DNA from 4 places in the Peribacillus sp. FSL P2-0133 genome. Region 4 is predicted to be linked to each of the others. Evidence: riboswitches for the same ligand, from Rfam matches in the RefSeq annotation. Region 4 holds a riboswitch; each other region holds the start of a gene.
The links. Region 4 has a riboswitch for glycine ahead of glyA (serine hydroxymethyltransferase). Riboswitches for the same ligand answer to the same signal wherever they lie in the genome.

Region 1: another riboswitch for glycine. It lies ahead of MKY17_RS20795 (amidohydrolase); the one in region 4 lies ahead of glyA (serine hydroxymethyltransferase).
Region 2: another riboswitch for glycine. It lies ahead of gcvT (glycine cleavage system aminomethyltransferase GcvT); the one in region 4 lies ahead of glyA (serine hydroxymethyltransferase).
Region 3: another riboswitch for glycine. It lies ahead of MKY17_RS03235 (amino acid permease); the one in region 4 lies ahead of glyA (serine hydroxymethyltransferase).

The regions. Positions count from the first base shown of each region.
Region 1 is NZ_CP150254.1:4,330,440-4,334,988, forward strand. It holds gene MKY17_RS20790 (DNA translocase FtsK) at 1-1,053, opposite strand, end outside; gene MKY17_RS20795 (amidohydrolase) at 1,482-2,669, opposite strand; glycine riboswitch at 2,797-2,898, opposite strand; gene MKY17_RS20800 (DUF1444 domain-containing protein) at 3,153-3,959, opposite strand; gene MKY17_RS20805 (thioredoxin family protein) at 4,010-4,321, opposite strand; gene MKY17_RS20810 (hypothetical protein) at 4,431-4,549, opposite strand, start outside.
Region 2 is NZ_CP150254.1:3,885,803-3,890,351, forward strand. It holds gene gcvPB (aminomethyl-transferring glycine dehydrogenase subunit GcvPB) at 1-414, opposite strand, end outside; gene gcvPA (aminomethyl-transferring glycine dehydrogenase subunit GcvPA) at 407-1,753, opposite strand; gene gcvT (glycine cleavage system aminomethyltransferase GcvT) at 1,771-2,877, opposite strand; glycine riboswitch at 3,103-3,190, opposite strand; gene MKY17_RS18645 (SNF2-related protein) at 3,566-4,549, shown strand, end outside.
Region 3 is NZ_CP150254.1:667,858-672,406, forward strand. It holds gene MKY17_RS03225 (sodium:solute symporter) at 1-588, opposite strand, end outside; gene MKY17_RS03230 (DUF3311 domain-containing protein) at 585-785, opposite strand; gene MKY17_RS03235 (amino acid permease) at 1,073-2,416, opposite strand; glycine riboswitch at 2,623-2,701, opposite strand; gene MKY17_RS03240 (amino acid permease) at 3,206-4,549, shown strand, end outside.
Region 4 is NZ_CP150254.1:2,771,357-2,775,905, forward strand. It holds gene MKY17_RS13310 (amino acid permease) at 1-1,149, shown strand, start outside; glycine riboswitch at 1,479-1,583, shown strand; gene glyA (serine hydroxymethyltransferase) at 1,757-3,007, shown strand; gene gcvT (glycine cleavage system aminomethyltransferase GcvT) at 3,142-4,251, shown strand; gene gcvH (glycine cleavage system protein GcvH) at 4,415-4,549, shown strand, end outside.

The DNA.
Region 1 (4,549 bases), 1.6 Mb from region 4:
GCTTTTTTTTTCCGGCATCATTTTATTCATGAAGCTGTTTTTTTCCCGATCTTGCTTAAGCATCATCACATTAAATGGGATATGTTTTTTCGGACGTTTAGGCTGCACTTCAGGTATTGCCTCAGATGGATCTTCAGGCAGTGTCCCTTGACTAACGGATGGTTGATTTGATTGTGCAGCAACCTCCCCAGGAACCGATATAGCTTCAGGCGGGGTGTCGTCCGCCTGTTCCATGATGGATACAGCGACTTCGCGTCCAAAATCGACCTGGTCCTGTTCAATAGCCTCTTTTTCCACCGCAGGCTCAATTATGTCAGGCTCGCTTACTGCTTCTTCTGGCAGTGACTCAATGGAATTCCTACGAAAGAAAGCGGGTATCTCCGAATCTTCCCTTTTTTTTTCAGCTTGTTCCGGTATAAGAACGGATGGTTCTATCGTCATTTCCTCATGTGACACTTCTTTTGAGATTTCAGGGATCGGTACCGGAATCTCGATATCGGGTCCTTCTTTTTTAAGGATGGGCATTTTGCTTTCTAATTCATATTCGACAATTTCTTCAGAAGGGACTGTTTTTTTTTCCGGACGACGGAACCCATAAATGGGTGAAGGGATTTCCGTTGGGCGGAATGGAGTATTTGACGGGACTATTTTTGAGGTTTCCTCCCGGTCGAAGCTTCTCCGTTTTGGTTCAGTATCCCTTACAGGCCTTCTCGTTGTTTCTTTGGTCACATTCTTCCCCTGTTTGGGTTCACTTTCTTCCCTGTTTCTTTCCCTAGGCTTTCTTTTATTCTGCTCCCGGTCTGGAATGAGCGGAAACTTGAACTGTCCTTTTGGATATTGAAACAGGATTTTCGTATCCGGGTCTGGCGTCTGGGACATTTTTTCCACTTTTTGATTGTAAACCTTTATTTCTTCTTTCTTTGACTTAGAAAGCTTTGAAAAATCCATTTTCTTTAATGTCTCTTCATCAAGCGGCTCATCTATAATAATTTCTTCGATTTCAATAATTTCCTCTGCTTGGAACCATTTTTTCATCTTATTTAGCCATTTCAAAACTATCACTCTTTCTACATCTGTAGTTATGTAACTAATTCTACCAGTTATTTTAAAAATATCGAGAAAATTTAAGCTGAATTGGGATTAGCATCTTTTTTTTTTATCGTATTCCTGCTAACTTAACGTATTTCGCAGAACTCCTACCCTATTAAACCCCTTTTGGAATGAGTTTAAACCTATTAATTGCGAAATAACATTAGCCCCTAGTCTACTATTTAAATAAAACACCGCTGTTAAATCGCGTTTACAAAGAGATTAAGTTTTCATGCAGCCTTTGAAGCAGACTGGCCAATTCATTGCAACATCCTTCATGAAACCGCCGACGGCATCCAAATACCTGCCGCAACCCATAAAACACCGTTCGTTAATACCGAACGGTGTTTTGTGGGTTTCTGCGTTTTTTTTGCAAACAAAGACCAAAGGTACTATTTCCATTCATAAAAACTGCATACAACCTGCGCCACTGATTTGGAAGCGATCAAAAGGGCATCCTCATCAATGTCGAATTTAGGATGGTGATTGAAATATGCCTTCTCCACCCCTTTCGGTTTACAGCCAATGTAAAAGAAGCAGCCAGGAATCTTTTCTGCATAATACGAAAAATCTTCTGAACCAGAGAAAACCGGAAATTCCACAACCTTCTTAATATCTTTGTCATCCATGCTTTCCAGGCTATTTTTCACGAATCGCGTCAGTTCAGGGTCATTATATAACGGAGGATAATCGGGAACATATGTAAGTTCGCACTGAACATCAAATTCCGTTTCTACCCCTTTAACGATCCGGTGGATTTCCTTATCGATCAGCTGTTGGGTCTCTGCTGTCATATAACGAACATCCCCTTCAATTTCTATACGATCTTTAATGACATTAAAGCTTCCTTTTCCATCGAAGGAGCCGATTGTGACTACACCCATATCAAAAGGGTTCAAGCGACGGCTGATTACGGTTTGTACGGCTGTCACGAAATGGGCGCCTGCCACAATGGTATCATTAGCCATATGCGGGGAGGATCCATGGCCGCCTACACCCTTTATCGCTAACTTGAAATAGGTCCGTCCAGCCATCGAATAGCCGCCGCGATACCCGACAACCCCTGCTGGATGAGAAGGAAATAAATGGATTCCAAAAACAGCATCCAGTTCATCCAAAAACCCTGATTCCATAATGCTTTTGGCTCCTCCGGGGGGTGTTTCTTCTGCATGTTGATGAATTATTTTGATCGTACCTGATAGGGAATCTTTCAGCTCATTGATGCAGTCTGCCAATACCAATAAATAAGCGGTATGCCCATCGTGTCCGCAGGCATGCATGACACCTTCATTTTTTGAACGGAATGGAACCTCCGCTTCTTCTGAAATCGGCAGTGCATCGAAATCGGCACGGAGACCTATCGTTTTCCCTGGTTTTCCACCTTCGATCGTCACGATGATCCCTAATCCATTTCCTACATTCGTTTGAATCGATACATCTTTCCCCTTATAAAAATCAATGATATATTTTGCCGTTTTCTCTTCTTTGAAGGATAGCTCCGGATTCTCGTGTAAATGACGGCGGATTTGAACCATTTCCCCTTTACGGGCTTCAAGCATGTTCATTAATTTGCTTTTCACATTCACGATTATTCTCCCCCATTATTTCAAGTTGATTAGCATATTAGTAAGTTCCATGTTCGCTGTAAACCTTCTGTATGTAAAAAGCCAAATAAAAAAGGACAGAGAAGGGTTCCGTAAACTTACCGCTCCCTTCTCTGTCCTTTTACCTGAGAGATTAACTCCATTTTGGTCATGGAGGTTTCCCCGTTGGTGGCACACTTCCTGCGCGCTCTCCAGAGTTGCGTCCAGCTGCGGTACCATTTACCTGAGAGATTTGCTCCAAGGGATATTTTTGGAACTTGCTCCTTCGGTGGCTCAATGCTTTGCACTCTCCCACAACGTTCATCCGCTCGTTATATTGTTTTATTCCATATTTTCAAAATATTACAATTATATTATCACCGATTAAAAAATAAATATCAACTCTAAGGGTCATAAACTCTATTAAACTTTAAAAGGACCGCTGTCAGATGCTGACACGGTCCTTATGTATTCAATATATTATTGTTCACGCTTTTTGTTTTTACCCATAATGAAGATGGGCTCCAACTCATTTTCTTCGTAAAGAAATGATAGAGCCGTTATTGGAACATGACCGCTGGCAAAGAAGCTCATCGCCATTTGCGCAAGAATATCATAGCCCGTATCATTCTTCACATCGGCAATGATGATGACGTCCTGATGGGGAATGGCCACAGCCATGGTTCCCTCGATCTTGTCCTTCATTTCCCGAAGCCATGATTCATTCAGGATCCTGCTGGCATCATAACCATCATTCGTGTTCAAAAAATAAAATGCATTACCTGCAACGATATCCGACTTCATTTCAGTGGAGAGGGAACGGGCATTAAAAAGGGCAATTTCACGGATCCTGTCACCCTGCCAATTTTCCCGTTGAATCATCTTTTCATCTATAAGACGGTAGGTTTTCCCTAAATCAAGGGCATAAAAAATCCGGGTTTCAGCCGTATGCTCATCGAATAAAAATGGATTTCCTTCTTCCGATTCCATTGGAAAGGAGGTCGAGCGGATGACTGGGAAAATGAATTTCTCCTTGCCTTCCATGCTATGTTCTCCCCCCATCACATTCAGGGCCTCTTCCACGTAATAGATAATTTCATCGATGGCCTTTTCCTGTACGTTTTCATAGTTAGCAAGTACAGGAGGCAACTCGATGGTGATACCCTTCCCGGTCTTCACATTTTCCACCCGTAACGTATCTTTCTTGCTATCGAATTTAAATGTGCGATTTTCATCTTTTAAACGTTCCTTCAGGATATTTTTCAGCTTCGTGCTGTCCATTTTCATGACTGACCCTCCTCTTCATTGAAAAATCCCCAGCGAGAAGGGGATATTGATTATAGTGATTGTATGAATTCCTCAATTTGTTCTTGCGTTTTACGATCCTTGCTCACGAATCTGCCTAGCTCTTTACCATTATCATACGCGATGAAACTTGGTATACCGAATACATCATTAGCCGCACACACATCGATGAATTCATCACGGTCCACATGAATGAATGTAAAGTCAGGAAATTTCGTTTCAATCTCCGGCATTATCGGTTCGATTACACGGCAATCCCCACACCATGTCGCCGAAAAAAGAAAGATATGTTTGCCTTCATTTTTCAATGCATCATATTGCTCAACGGTTTGTAAATTTTCCATTTGAATATTCCTCCTGCTCTAAATGACACCTTAGTTTTTATAATCCCATCATACCAGACTCTCCAGAAATCAACCATTAATACGGATCGGTTGAAAGGCAGGGGTCAGCTTATTTCTGGGGCACGGATGAAACGATTTCCATCATTTGTTTTGCATCGGTTTTTAATTGGTCTTTATCCGTTTCGGTTGTCAGCTTCACCCCGCCGATTCCCACTGCAAGCTCATACT
Region 2 (4,549 bases), 1.1 Mb from region 4:
TGCAGGCTGTAGTGTCACTTGGTCCATCCCGGTGATTTCCGTTAAGTGTTCCTGCAAATCAAATAATAGTCCCAATGCTCCCTGAACAGTAGCCGGATCCTGATATGGATGGATATGGGCAAAACCGTTGAAGCGTGCCACATTTTCATTTATTTTCGGATTATATTTCATCGTGCATGAACCCAGCGGATAAAAACCCGAATCCACCCCATGATTCCGTTTGGAAAGTGCTGTATAATGACGCATGATATCCAGTTCGGACACCTCAGGAAGCTCTGCCTCTTCTTCACGGATGTAGTCGGCAGGAAGAATTTCTTCGAGCGGAATAGTTGCAACATCCATTTCTGGCAGACTGTATCCGATTCGACCGGAAGTACTGATTTCAAAAATGAGTGATTGATCTTGATTATTCATGTTGATCCCCCAATTCCTGCGCAAGTGCATCAATTTCTTCTTTTGTTCTAAGTTCAGTTACCGCGACCAGCATATGGTCTTTCAGCTCAGGATAAACCGTCCCTAAATCGAAGCCGCCAATCATCCCTTTTTCAAAAAGGTTTTTATTGATTTCTGAAAACGAAGCAGGCAGTTTAATGACAAATTCATTAAACGAAGGACCGTCGAATATCACTTCCACCCCTTTTGCCATAATTACTTTTTTCGCATAATGCGCTTTTTGAATATTTTGCACGGCCATTTCTTTGACACCCTTTTTCCCAAGCGCGGTCATTGCAACAGAAGCTGCCAAGGCATTCAAAGCTTGATTGGAACAAATGTTGGATGTGGCTTTGTCACGGCGAATGTGCTGTTCACGAGCTTGAAGAGTCAGTACAAACCCCCTTTTTCCATTTTCATCCACCGTTTGACCGACGAGTCGGCCCGGAACTTTCCGAACAAGTTTATTAGTAACGGCAAAATATCCACAATGAGGTCCCCCAAATGCCGCTGGAATGCCGAATGGCTGGGCATCCCCCGCTACGATATCTGCACCGAGTGCACCAGGGGATGTCAAAGCTCCCAATGCAAGCGGGTTACTGGAAACGATAAACATGGACTTGACTCCATGAATGATTTCCTCCATTTCTTTCAATGGCTCGATGCGGCCAAAAAAGTTCGGATATTGCACGATCACTCCTGCAATGTCATCATTCGCCAATTCCCTTAAAGCAGCTAAGTCCGTCACACCGTCTTTATAAGGAACTTCGACCACTTCCACCCGTTGCCCTTTCGCATATGTCTTCACAACTTCTCTTGATTCAGGATGAACGGTTCCTGAAATGAGAATCTTCTTGCGTCGTGTCTGGCCTGAAGCAAGCATGGCTGCTTCAGCTAGCGCCGTCCCGCCGTCATACATGGAGGAGTTAGCAACATCCATGCCCGTCAATTCACATATCATCGTTTGATATTCAAAGATCGCCTGAAGCTCGCCCTGTGAAATTTCAGGCTGATAGGGTGTATAAGCCGTATAAAACTCAGAACGGGATAAAACATGATCGACGATGACCGGTGCGTAATGGTCATAGACACCCGCACCAAGGAAGGAAGCATAGTTTTTAAGGTCCGCATTCTTGGCAGCAAGCCTTGATAATTCTTTCATTAATGCAGGTTCCGATTTAGCAGGCTTGATATCGTATTCTCCTTGAAAACGAACGCTTTCAGGGATATCATTGAAAAGTTCTTGAACAGTAGATACCCCTATCGCTTCCAGCATTTCTTGTTTATCTTGCTCTGTCATGGGTAAATAACGATGTTTCATCTAATGACCATTCCTCTCTATTTACGTGGTTTTTTATAAAAAGGTGTTTGTATGATAACGGCTTTCAAACGTTTGGAACGGATTTCCACTTCGACTTCCGCATCCAGCACCGAAAATTCCTTATCGATAAGTACCAATCCCACGTTTTTCTTCAACGTTGGTGATTGGGTACCGGTCGTGACCTCGCCAATGGCTTTATCACCGCTGTAGACCTTATACCCATGACGTGGAATGCCACGGTCAATCATTTCAATTCCCACAAGCTTGCGGGGAGCTCCTTTCTCCTTTTGCTCAGCAAGAACGGCTTTCCCGAAAAAATCCACTTCCTTATCCACTTTTACTGCAAAACCAATACCGGCTTCCATCGGGGTGATGTCCGCTGAAAGCTCCTGTCCATACAGCGGCAGTTTCGCTTCAAAACGCAGGGTATCACGAGCACCTAAACCAATCGGCTGAACCCCCTCTTCCTTTCCGGCTTCCATAATCGCCTTCCAAAGGGCAGGACCATTTTCACTGTCGCTATATATCTCAAACCCATCTTCACCAGTGTATCCAGTACGGGATACCAACGTGGAGATACCGTTGATCAGGACATTTTCCTTGAACTTGAAAAATCCAATTTCACTTAAGTCAGTATTTCCCGATAGTTTTTGTAATATCTTTTCTGCAGATGGTCCTTGAAGTGCCAGCTGTGTATAGTCACTCGATACATTCGTAATTTGGACATCTTCCGTTAAATTAGCTTGCAGCCAATTGAAATCTTTTTCTGTATTCGCTGCATTGACCACGAGCAGATAGTCGTCCTCAGCCCTTTTATACACGATAAGATCATCAACCGTGCCTCCGTTTTCATAACACATGGCGGTATATTGGGCACCGCCCTGTTGCAGCTTTGATATATCATTAGTCAGCATCTTCTGTAAAAAGGAAAGGCTCCCAGGACCCTTAACATCGACTTCCCCCATATGGGAAACATCGAATAACCCCGCTTTTGTACGTACGGCTTCATGTTCGTCCTTTATACCCGAAAATTGGACAGGAAGTTCCCAGCCGCCAAAATCAATCGTTTTACCTCCGTATTCACGATAAACCTCAAATAGTGGTGTTCTTTTTAAATTGGTCAAAAAATGACCCCCTTCAGATTTTTTTAAATTAATTGGCTTCATTATCAAAAGCTTCTTGTCATTACGCATCAGGTATATCCTGATTCATGATGTGAAAAAAGCACAAAAAAGGACAGAGAAAGCCCGTTTGAGCTTTTTCTCTGTCCTGAAACCTGAAAGTTTACCTATGTAATAGGTTTTCCCCTTTGGTGGCCGTCCCAAAACGGGCGGCGCTCTCCAGAGTTGCGTCCAATAAGAGTTCTTTTGCCTGAGAGATTCACTGCTAAGTTTGCTCCTTCGGCGCTACATCCGTAGTCTCTCCCCTTATCTTCACCCGCATATGAATGGTCTACCAATGAAAGGAAGCGAAATAGCCCCAAGCATCGGTAAAACCTTTGAGCATCATGGAATGCATTCTCTGCCAATTCTCCTAAAACTTCAGAAACCGTTTGAGTGATCTCCTTCAGTAATCTTGGATAAATTAGGAGCCTATAGCTCATACTAAGAAAACACGAACTGCAAAATCGATGTACAAAGATTCTTTGTAGCGTTTGGAAATTGGAATTTTCTAAATATACTTATATCCTACCCTAAGAAACTTATCTCTGCAATATCTTTTGAAAAGAAATATTTTTCTTACTTCACATACGAAATGTTCGGGTTTTGACCTTTTATTAAGGAAATTATGATTTAAGAGGGAGTTATTTCTATGAAAATCAATATATCCTTCAATTCTGAATGGAATGACGAGTTTCTGCAAAAAATGGAAAATGACGGTCCATGGGGAAATTGGGAGCTTTATAAGTTGGCGGTTCAAATGGAGGAAAATCTTATCATCCCTGATTTTGAAGGTTTACAGGCGCCCAAGCACCTTCCGCAGTTAACCCCGCTTCCCCATCAATTGGAAGCAGCCAAGCAAGTGGTGGAAAAGATGAATGGAAAGGCCATTTTAGCTGATGAGGTGGGGCTCGGAAAAACAATTGAAGCAGGCTTGATCCTAAAAGAGTATATGATTAGGGGCCTTGTAAAAAAAGTATTGATCCTTGTTCCAGCCTCCCTTGTCACACAATGGGCTTTTGAATTGAATACCAAGTTTCATATACCGGCAGTCGTTCAGAGAAAAAGTTATGTTTGGGAATCCTGTGATGTGGTCATTTCATCCATTGATACAGCGAAACGCGCTCCACATCGAGATATCATTTTTACTCAGGAATATGACTTCATCATTATTGATGAAGCTCATAAACTTAAAAACAATAAGACGAAGAACTATGAATTCGTCCAAAATCTGAAAAAGAAATTTTGTTTACTCCTGACAGCCACTCCGATTCAAAATAAAGTCGAGGAGATTTTTCACCTCGTTTCGTTATTGAAACCGGGCCACTTGGGAAATGCCTCACTCTTTTCGGAAAAGTATAAAGGGAAAGGCCGGAACATCATTGAAGATGAACACCTAAAGGAACTGGTCAATACTGTCATGATTCGAAACCGGCGGGCCGATACTGGCATTGAATGGACAAAACGGCATGTGGAAACCATCACCATTGAATTTTCTCCAACGGAACAAGCATTGTACGATGCTGTTTCCAAATTCAAGCCTATTTCGGATGGATCAAAAGGAAGCGCCTTTTCGGCTCTCACTCTCCAAAGGGAAGCATGCAGCAGCAGAGAGGCGGTCTTTTATACATTAAAG
Region 3 (4,549 bases), 2.1 Mb from region 4:
AAATCCTATTATGGCGACCATCATGATATCTTTAATGACCGCTATCCAAACAGAACCGTGTATACCGGAGATCATCACATAAATGGTTAGGCTGATCGCCCCCATCCAAACTGCCTCGGACATTGAGATGGCACCATAAGATGCCTCTGAGACAATGATTCCCAATCCTTTCAGCTGCACGACGATCACTGGAATCATCGACACCACACCGACAAGTGCAGCCAAAATTCCTAAACTGGGACTCTTATATTTGCTCACAAAGAAATCGGATTGAGACATCAGTTTATTTTCTTTGGCATATTTCCATATTTCCGGAAGGAGCCAATAGGATAATACGTAAGACAGAGTAATGTAAATTAGAACATATAGAGCGGGTGCGCCCTTGCCATATGCCCAGCCGCTGCCGCCAAGGAAGGAGAAGGTCGTATAGATTTCCCCGGCCATCAGCAGAAAGACGAAAATCGCACCAAAACCACGTCCGCCCACCGTCCATTGTTCCAAGTTCATATCTTTTCCTTTTGAAGAGCGTATCCCTAAAAATATCGATAGAAGTAAAAATGCTAAAATGATTAAGAGAGCAATATTCATTTCTGGTCACCTTCCCGATTCCTGGGATCCAGCTTATACATGATGCCCAATATGGCAGAGGTAAGGACAACCCACATAGCCATCCAGAACATATTGAAAGGCATCCCTAATACGTATGGTTCTATTTTATTAACAAAAGGTAGAAATCCTAGTATGCCTATAAAAGGAACTAGAGTAAGGATATATATAATCTTCATTAAACAAACCCCTCCGTTTTAAATAAGTGAAACGTCCATCAATGGGGTTTATTCTTCAATGCCACTGATGGCTGGGTGAACCAAACCGGGAAGGAAAATTCATACAAGACGGATTTACCTTCTTTTAAAAAGGTCCGATGATATATAATAGCTTACACTATTTTGATATAAAATTTAATGGAGTTGGGTGATATATTTTAGCAAAAAAGTGCCAACTGCCTAATCTTGATATGTTTCTTAGATGGATAAAGCCTTGAATTCGAATTGAATTCAAGGCTTTATTTCCTTTAGCTATTTTTTTTCCGATAGTTATATAGTATCACCAAGAGTATGAACCAGATCGGGGTCAAGAGCAGTGATAGTCGTGTAGCTTCAGCGAATAGCATAACAATAAGGATGAATAGGAATAATCCTAAAATGGCGTAATTGACAAAGGGTGTAAAAGGAGCCTTGAAAGTCGATTCGGCTCTTAGATCAGGCCTTGTTTTCGAATATTTGATATGGGAGATCAAGATAATGCTCCATACCCAAATGAAACAGATGGCACTGATGGTCGTCACGACGGTAAATGCCTGTTCCGGTATCAGCTTGCTTAATAATGCCCCTATTGATACAACGATTGTGGATGTTAATAAGGCATTGCTTGGAACAGCCTGTTTATTTAATTTTTCCAGTTTAGCAGGGGCTTCGCCATTTCTGCTTAACGTATAGAGTATTCGGCTTGTTGAAAATAAACCGCTGTTACATGCAGAAGCAGCGGATGTCAACACGACGAAGTTGATGATTCCTGCAGCGACAGGAATGCCGATTAACGCAAAGACCTCTACAAATGGGCTGCTTGAGGCATCAAGTTGTGTCCATGGGTTGACACAGAGAATGACGAATAGGGCACCAACATAGAAAAGTAAAATCCGGACAGGGATTTTATTGATGGCAGAAGGAATGTTCTTTCTCGGGTTCGCCGTTTCCGCTGCGGAAACCCCGACCAATTCGACACCGACAAATGAGAAGACGACCAACTGTAATGATAATAGGAATCCGGAAATGCCATTGGGGAACATGCCCCCATGATTCCATAGGTTCGTTATGGAAACCGTTCCGGTATTGGTGTTGAAGCCGATGATCAATAGAATGATTCCTACGATGATCAAGGCAATGATCGTGATTACTTTAATGATGGCAAACCAGAATTCCAATTCGCCAAATAACTTAACGGTCAATAGGTTCAACCCTAACAGAATGACTAGGCATATTAGAGCTGGAATCCATTGAGGGATATCGAACCAATATTGTATATAGACACCGACAGCTATGATATCGGCCATTGCGGTCATGATCCAACAGAACCAATATGTCCAACCTGTCACGAATCCAGCCCATGGACCGACATATTCGGTTGCAAATTCAGTGAATGATGCATAACCTGCATTGGATAATAGCAATTCGCCCAGCGCCCTCATCACAAAAAACAAGGCAATCCCTATTATCAGATAGGAGAATATAATGGAAGGTCCAGCCAATTGTATGGCTTTTCCGGATCCTAAAAATAAACCGGTGCCAATGGTTCCTCCTATTGCAATCAGTTGTACATGTCGATTTTTTAAATCTCTTTTTAATTCCTGTTTAGCCAATTCTTACGCCCCCGTTTTTTATAGTCTTGTTAGTAATGATTTCAACCTGCATGGTCTTGGAGAGAGGGACGTGATTTTTTGCCCTGCTTGCCTATTCCATTGGTTTTCAAGAGTGTAGTTTTAAGTCCAATCACAAAATGGACAATAAAAAAAGAGATTGGATAATACCAATCTCTTAAAGGGTTCAGAATAACAATTCTATCATTCGTTACTCTTCTGTCCTTTTGCCTGAGATTGTGAATCCTTCGGCGCTGCATCTTGTACAGTCTCTCCAGAAGCTGCTCCTGCTATAGTGTCATCCATAGCATTCATCGCTTGCTTGTATGCGGTTGTGAAGAAATGTCTGTCAGTGTTAATCTTCCACTGTTGGATCATTCATTATGCTTATAAAATAATATTGGAATTCTATCATCAATTTTTCGGTAGGTCAACAATATTTTTGAAATGAAACAGGCATTATCGCAGTTTAATAGTGGTTTGTATTTAACTTAAGGTTTAAGCAGAAGTGATAGTTTTCTGCTCTTTTTGAACGATCACTATTATAAAATACTGAACATCATTTTTTTAAAATGATATTTTTAGATTAGAAAAATCGACAAGATATTATTGGTAACTGTTTATTTCAAAAATACAATTGTATTTTTACAGAATATTTACTATTATAAGATAAGAAAATATAATTGAAGTGTTATGTAATATTGATTACGATAAAGCATTTCTAATTAAAAGAGAGTCGTTCGTGGCAAGGATGGAAAAGCATTACCGATATTGCATCTGGGGGAGTTAATCATGTCGAACAAGGAATTAAAGAGAGGGCTGGAATCAAGACATATTCAAATGATAGCTTTAGGCGGAACCATCGGGGTCGGTTTATTCATGGGTTCTGCGAGCACGATCAAATGGACCGGGCCCTCTGTTATGCTTGCTTATGCAATCGCAGGTATTTTTATATTTTTCATCATGCGTTCCATGGGTGAGATGCTATATTTAGAACCGACTACAGGTTCTTTTGCAACCTTTGCGAGCAGCTATATACATCCCTTGGCAGGTTATATGACTGCTTGGAGCAATTGGTTTCAATGGGTAATCGTCGGAATGTCCGAAATCATCGCGGTTGGGTTGTATATGCAATATTGGTTCCCGGAGTTACCTGCTTGGATACCAGGTGTGGTCGCCATGATCATCTTGGGGGCGGCAAACCTTATTTCGGTTAAATCCTTCGGGGAATTTGAATTTTGGTTTGCGCTTATAAAAATCATAACGATTATATTGATGATCATTGCCGGCCTTGGCCTTATCTTCTTTGGAATAGGGAATGGCGGGGATGCTATTGGATTATCGAATCTTTGGGCAAATGGCGGCTTCTTTACGGGAGGCTGGACAGGATTCTTCTTCGCGCTTTCCCTAGTAGTGGCTTCCTATCAAGGCGTTGAGCTTATCGGAATCACAGCAGGAGAAGCGAAGAATCCAACCAAGACCGTAACAAAAGCGATCCAATCAATCATATGGCGCATTTTAATTTTCTACATTGGTGCCATATTCGTCATCGTGACAGTATTCCCTTGGGATCAACTGGATGACTTAGGCAGTCCATTTGTTTCAACCTTTGCCAAAATAGGTATCACTGCAGCGGCAGGCATCATTAATTTTGTCGTAATCACTGCAGCAATGTCTGGATGCAACAGTGGGATTTTCAGTGCAGGACGTATGCTTTACACACTGGCATTGAATGGCCAAGCTCCGAAAGCCTTTGCTAAAGTATCTAAAAATGGAGTGCCGGCATATTGCACGATCGCTGTACTTTTAGGATTGGGCATCGGGGTTATCCTGAATTACCTTGCACCGCCTCAATTATTCCTTTATGTGTACAGTGCGAGTGTATTGCCCGGGATGATTCCATGGTTTGTCTTACTTATCAGTGAGCTTAAATTCAGAAAGGTGAATGCTGCTGTAATGGAGAAACATCCGTTCAAAATGCCGTTGGCCCCTTACAGTAACTATGCGACGATTGCCTTTTTACTGATGGTGCTGGTCGGTATGTGGATCAATCCTAGTACAAGGATTTCCTTGGTTGTCGGGATCGTTTTCCTAGCCTTGGTCGCAGCAAGTTATTACATGCTGAAAATGGATAAA
Region 4 (4,549 bases):
GTAAGAGACTATTTAGGTAATATGGCAGCATTTGTAACCGGCTGGACATACTGGTTCTGCTGGATTTCAATCGCAATGGCCGACTTAACAGCAGTTGGACTTTATACTCAGTATTGGTTTCCCTCCGTACCGCAGTGGATGCCTGGATTAATTGCACTAGTCATATTGCTATTTATGAATCTTGCAACCGTAAAACTTTTTGGCGAAATGGAATTCTGGTTCGCATTAATTAAGGTCATAGCTATTCTAGCATTAATTGTTATCGGTATTTTCATGATTATTAAAGGCTTTTCCACTGATTCAGGCGCAGCAAGTTTCACGAATCTATGGAGTCACGAAGGTATGTTCCCAAATGGAATAAATGGTTTTGTCCTCTCATTCCAGATGGTAGTGTTTGCGTTTGTGGGCATTGAACTTGTAGGACTTACAGCAGGTGAAACAGAAGATCCAGAAAAAGTTATCCCCAAGGCGATCAATAATATTCCTATTCGGATTATAATTTTCTACATTGGCGCACTTATTGTCATTATGAGTGTTTATCCGTGGAACGCAATCATCCCAACGGAAAGCCCATTCGTTCAAGTATTTGTGGCTGTAGGTATTGCTGGAGCTGCTGGTATCGTTAATTTTGTAGTCCTAACATCGGCTGCTTCGGCATGTAACAGCGCAATCTTCAGTACAAGCCGGATGGTATACTCACTTGCCAAAGATAAAAATGCACCTGTACCGTTTGCAAAACTTAATGACCGTAAAGTACCTTCCAATGCATTGTTCTTTTCAACTGTTGTCATTTTAATTTCTGTTGTTTTGAATTATTTAATGCCTGAAGGAGTATTTACCTTGATTACAAGTATTTCTACCGTATGTTTCATCTTTATTTGGGGAATTACAGTCATCAGTCATTTGAAATACCGTAAAACAAGACCAGATCTAGTGAAAAAGAACAAATTTAAATTACCACTTTATCCAATTTCCAATTACTTGATCCTTGTTTTCCTAGCGTTCGTCCTAGTTGTTCTTGCACTTGCGGACGACACTCGTGTTGCCTTATTCGTTACTCCTGTTTGGTTCATTATGCTGATTGCGATTTATAAGATGCGCATAACGAAGGTGGATCAGGCGAATCAGAGAGAGGTAGCGGGGAATTAAGAGGCAAGAAATCCTTTGATTCTATTTGCTGTGTTTGTCCAGATAGTTGCCGCTCCATTTTTTCCAACTGGGTGAGTAAAAAATCTGCCCGTTTTAAAAAGCCAAAGATATCTGGTTGATTCTATGATAATTCGAAATAAATATTATAGAATAGTATTGTTAGCGCTTTCAAAAATGCTTGACATAATTATTCTCAACAACTATTCTAAATGTACCAAATTGAATAAGCGGATGACAGTTGTGGGAGAGTGCAAAGCGACAAGCCACCGAAGGAGCAAGTTCCAAAAAGACCCTTGGAATAAATCTCTCAGGTAGATGGAACCACAAATGGACGCACCTCTGGAGAGCGCGTATAAACATATACGCCACCAAAGGGGAAAGGCTCTATTAAAAAATGGAGCTAAACTCTCAGGTAAAAGGACAGAGAAGGGTAGAGAACGCTACGACCCTTTTCTGTCCTTTTTTGCGTGCAAAAAAGGTTGTAAAGCATACTGTTTTTAGCAGTTTTCATAGAAAAGCAGGCCTGTAGCGGGAAAGAGCACCATATTGGAATTGAAAATTATGTAAAAATTCAGAATTAACAAAAATGTCCGGGAGGGAAAATGAAATGAGTTTACAACAAAATGATTCAACCATTTTTAAAGCGATTGAGAAAGAAGGACAACGTCAACATCAAACACTGGAATTGATTGCATCAGAAAATTTTGTTAGCCCAGATGTATTAGAGGCAATGGGAAGCGTGATGACAAATAAATATGCAGAAGGTTATCCAGGAAAGCGCTATTATGGTGGATGTGAATTTGTCGATGTGGCAGAACAAACGGCCATTGAGCGTCTAACAAAGCTTTTTGGTGCCAAATATGCAAATGTTCAGCCTCACTCAGGTGCACAAGCCAATTTCGCAGTTTTTTTCGCACTCCTTCAGCCTGGTGATAAGGTGATGGGAATGAACCTTTCACATGGTGGCCACTTAACTCATGGAAGTCCAGTCAGCGTTTCAGGAAAATGGTTTGAAGTTGTGTCTTATGGAGTTAGAGAAGATACTCAGTTAATTGATTATGATGAGTTGGAAGCTATCGCAAAGAAAGAACAACCTAAATTGATTATTGCAGGAACAAGTGCCTATCCAAGAACGATTAATTTTGCACGATTTAGAGAAATCGCCGATCAAGTTGGTGCAAAACTTATGGTGGATATGGCTCATATAGCCGGGCTGGTAGCTACTGGTCTTCACCCATCCCCAATCCCATATGCGGATGTTGTGACAAGTACAACTCATAAAACATTAAGAGGACCTCGGGGGGGCATCATTTTAACGAACGATGAAGTAATTATCAAAGCGATTAATAAATCCGTATTCCCAGGAATTCAAGGCGGTCCACTTATGCATATCATTGCAGCAAAAGCAGTTGCATTCAACGAAGCTTTACAACCAAGCTTTAAGGATTATGCGAAACAAGTCATTGAAAATGCTACAACACTTGGCGAAACATTAAAAAATGAAGGTGCAGCACTTGTTTCTGGTGGAACAGATAATCATATTGTCCTTTTAGATTTGCGTCCGTGGAATTTAACAGGAAAAGAAGCGGAGAAATTATTGGAAGACGCAGGCATTACCGTGAATAAAAATACGATTCCCTATGATCCAGAAAAGCCATTTGTTACGAGCGGTATCCGAATGGGGACAGCAGCTTTAACAACTCGAGGCATGAAGAGGGAAGAGATGGTGAAAATTGGTGAAGTGATTGCAACTGTTCTAAAGAGTAAAGGTAATAAAGACGTCATTCAGAAAGCAAGAGAAACAACCAAAGAGATTTGTGATGTTTATCCGTTATTTCAACAGCCAACTACTGTGTAAAGAAAGGGGCAGCTTAATGGAATTATGCCTTTGCTGAAACCTGAGCAACTGCCATGGCAGCGAGATACTACTAGCAATAAAGAAACCTGTAACAGTTGAACTATTTTGCAGAAAATCATAATTGGGGGTAAATCATGGGTATTGAAACAGCATTAAAGCAAACACCGCTTTTTGAAGTATATAAAAAATACGGGGCAAAAGTTATAAATTTTGGTGGCTGGGCTCTACCGGTTCAATTTACCAGCATTTTAGAAGAGCATGAAGCTGTTCGAACTGAAGCAGGACTTTTTGATGTTTCTCATATGGGAGAAGTACTTGTGGAAGGGAAAGATGCCGAGAGTTATATTAACTACCTTGTTACAAACGATGTAACAAAGCTTGGCATCAATCAAGCACAGTATACCGCAATGTGTTATCCAGACGGTGGAACGGTCGATGATTTATTAGTTTATAAATTAGGAAATGAAAAATATTTACTTGTCATTAATGCTGCAAACATTGAGAAAGATTACGAATGGATGAAGCAGCATGTAAAAGGAGAGATGGAGCTCCAAAATATTTCGGAAGACATCGCTCAGCTTGCCATCCAAGGACCAAAGGCAGAAAGCATTTTGCAAAAGTTAACGGAAATTGATTTATCAGAAATTGGTTCTTTTAAATTCGCCCAACACGTCAACATCTCGGGGATTTCCGATGTACTTGTATCCCGTACAGGTTACACAGGAGAAAATGGATATGAGCTTTATTTATCTGCAGACAAAGCGGTAGCACTTTGGGAAAAGATCTTAGAAACAGGAGCCACGAGTGGATTAAAACCATGCGGACTTGGTGCACGGGACACGCTTCGGCTGGAAGCACGTCTTGCACTCTATGGCCAAGAACTAAGTAATGATATCAGCCCGCTTGAAGCAGGAATCGGCTTTGTCGTAAAGACGAACAAAGAAAGTGACTTTATCGGAAAGTCTGCTCTTACAGAACAAAAAGAAACTGGATTAAAACGAAAATTAGTAGGGATTGAAGTAACAGGCCGGGGGATTCCGCGTCATGGTTACAAGGTAATTTCTAAAGATGGAGAGGAAATAGGTATTGTTACATCAGGAACACAATCACCATCTTTGAAGAAAAGCTTAGGTCTTGCCTTGGTATCAGCCGATCAAGCTGAAGTGGGGACACCAATAATAGTGGAAATCCGAAATAAACAGATTGAAGCCGTTATTGTTAATGCACCATTCTACAAAAGGTAAGCGGAAATATTTTAATAGAGTTATCGTGTAGTTTTCATGAGTCGATATCCGTTACCTTGCATGCAGCCTAAAATCGACTACTTAAGAGCAAAATTACCCAAATTATATTCTGAATTATGGGAATAGTTAAAAAACAAAAAAGAAAAGAAAAGGGGAAAATACAATGACGAAATTATTATCAAGTTTTCGATATAGCAAAGAACATGAGTGGGTGCAACAATTAGAAGGAAACCGTGTTCGTATTGGAATCTCTGATTATGCACAAAAAGCGTTAGGTGATATCGTCTTTGTTGAAAAT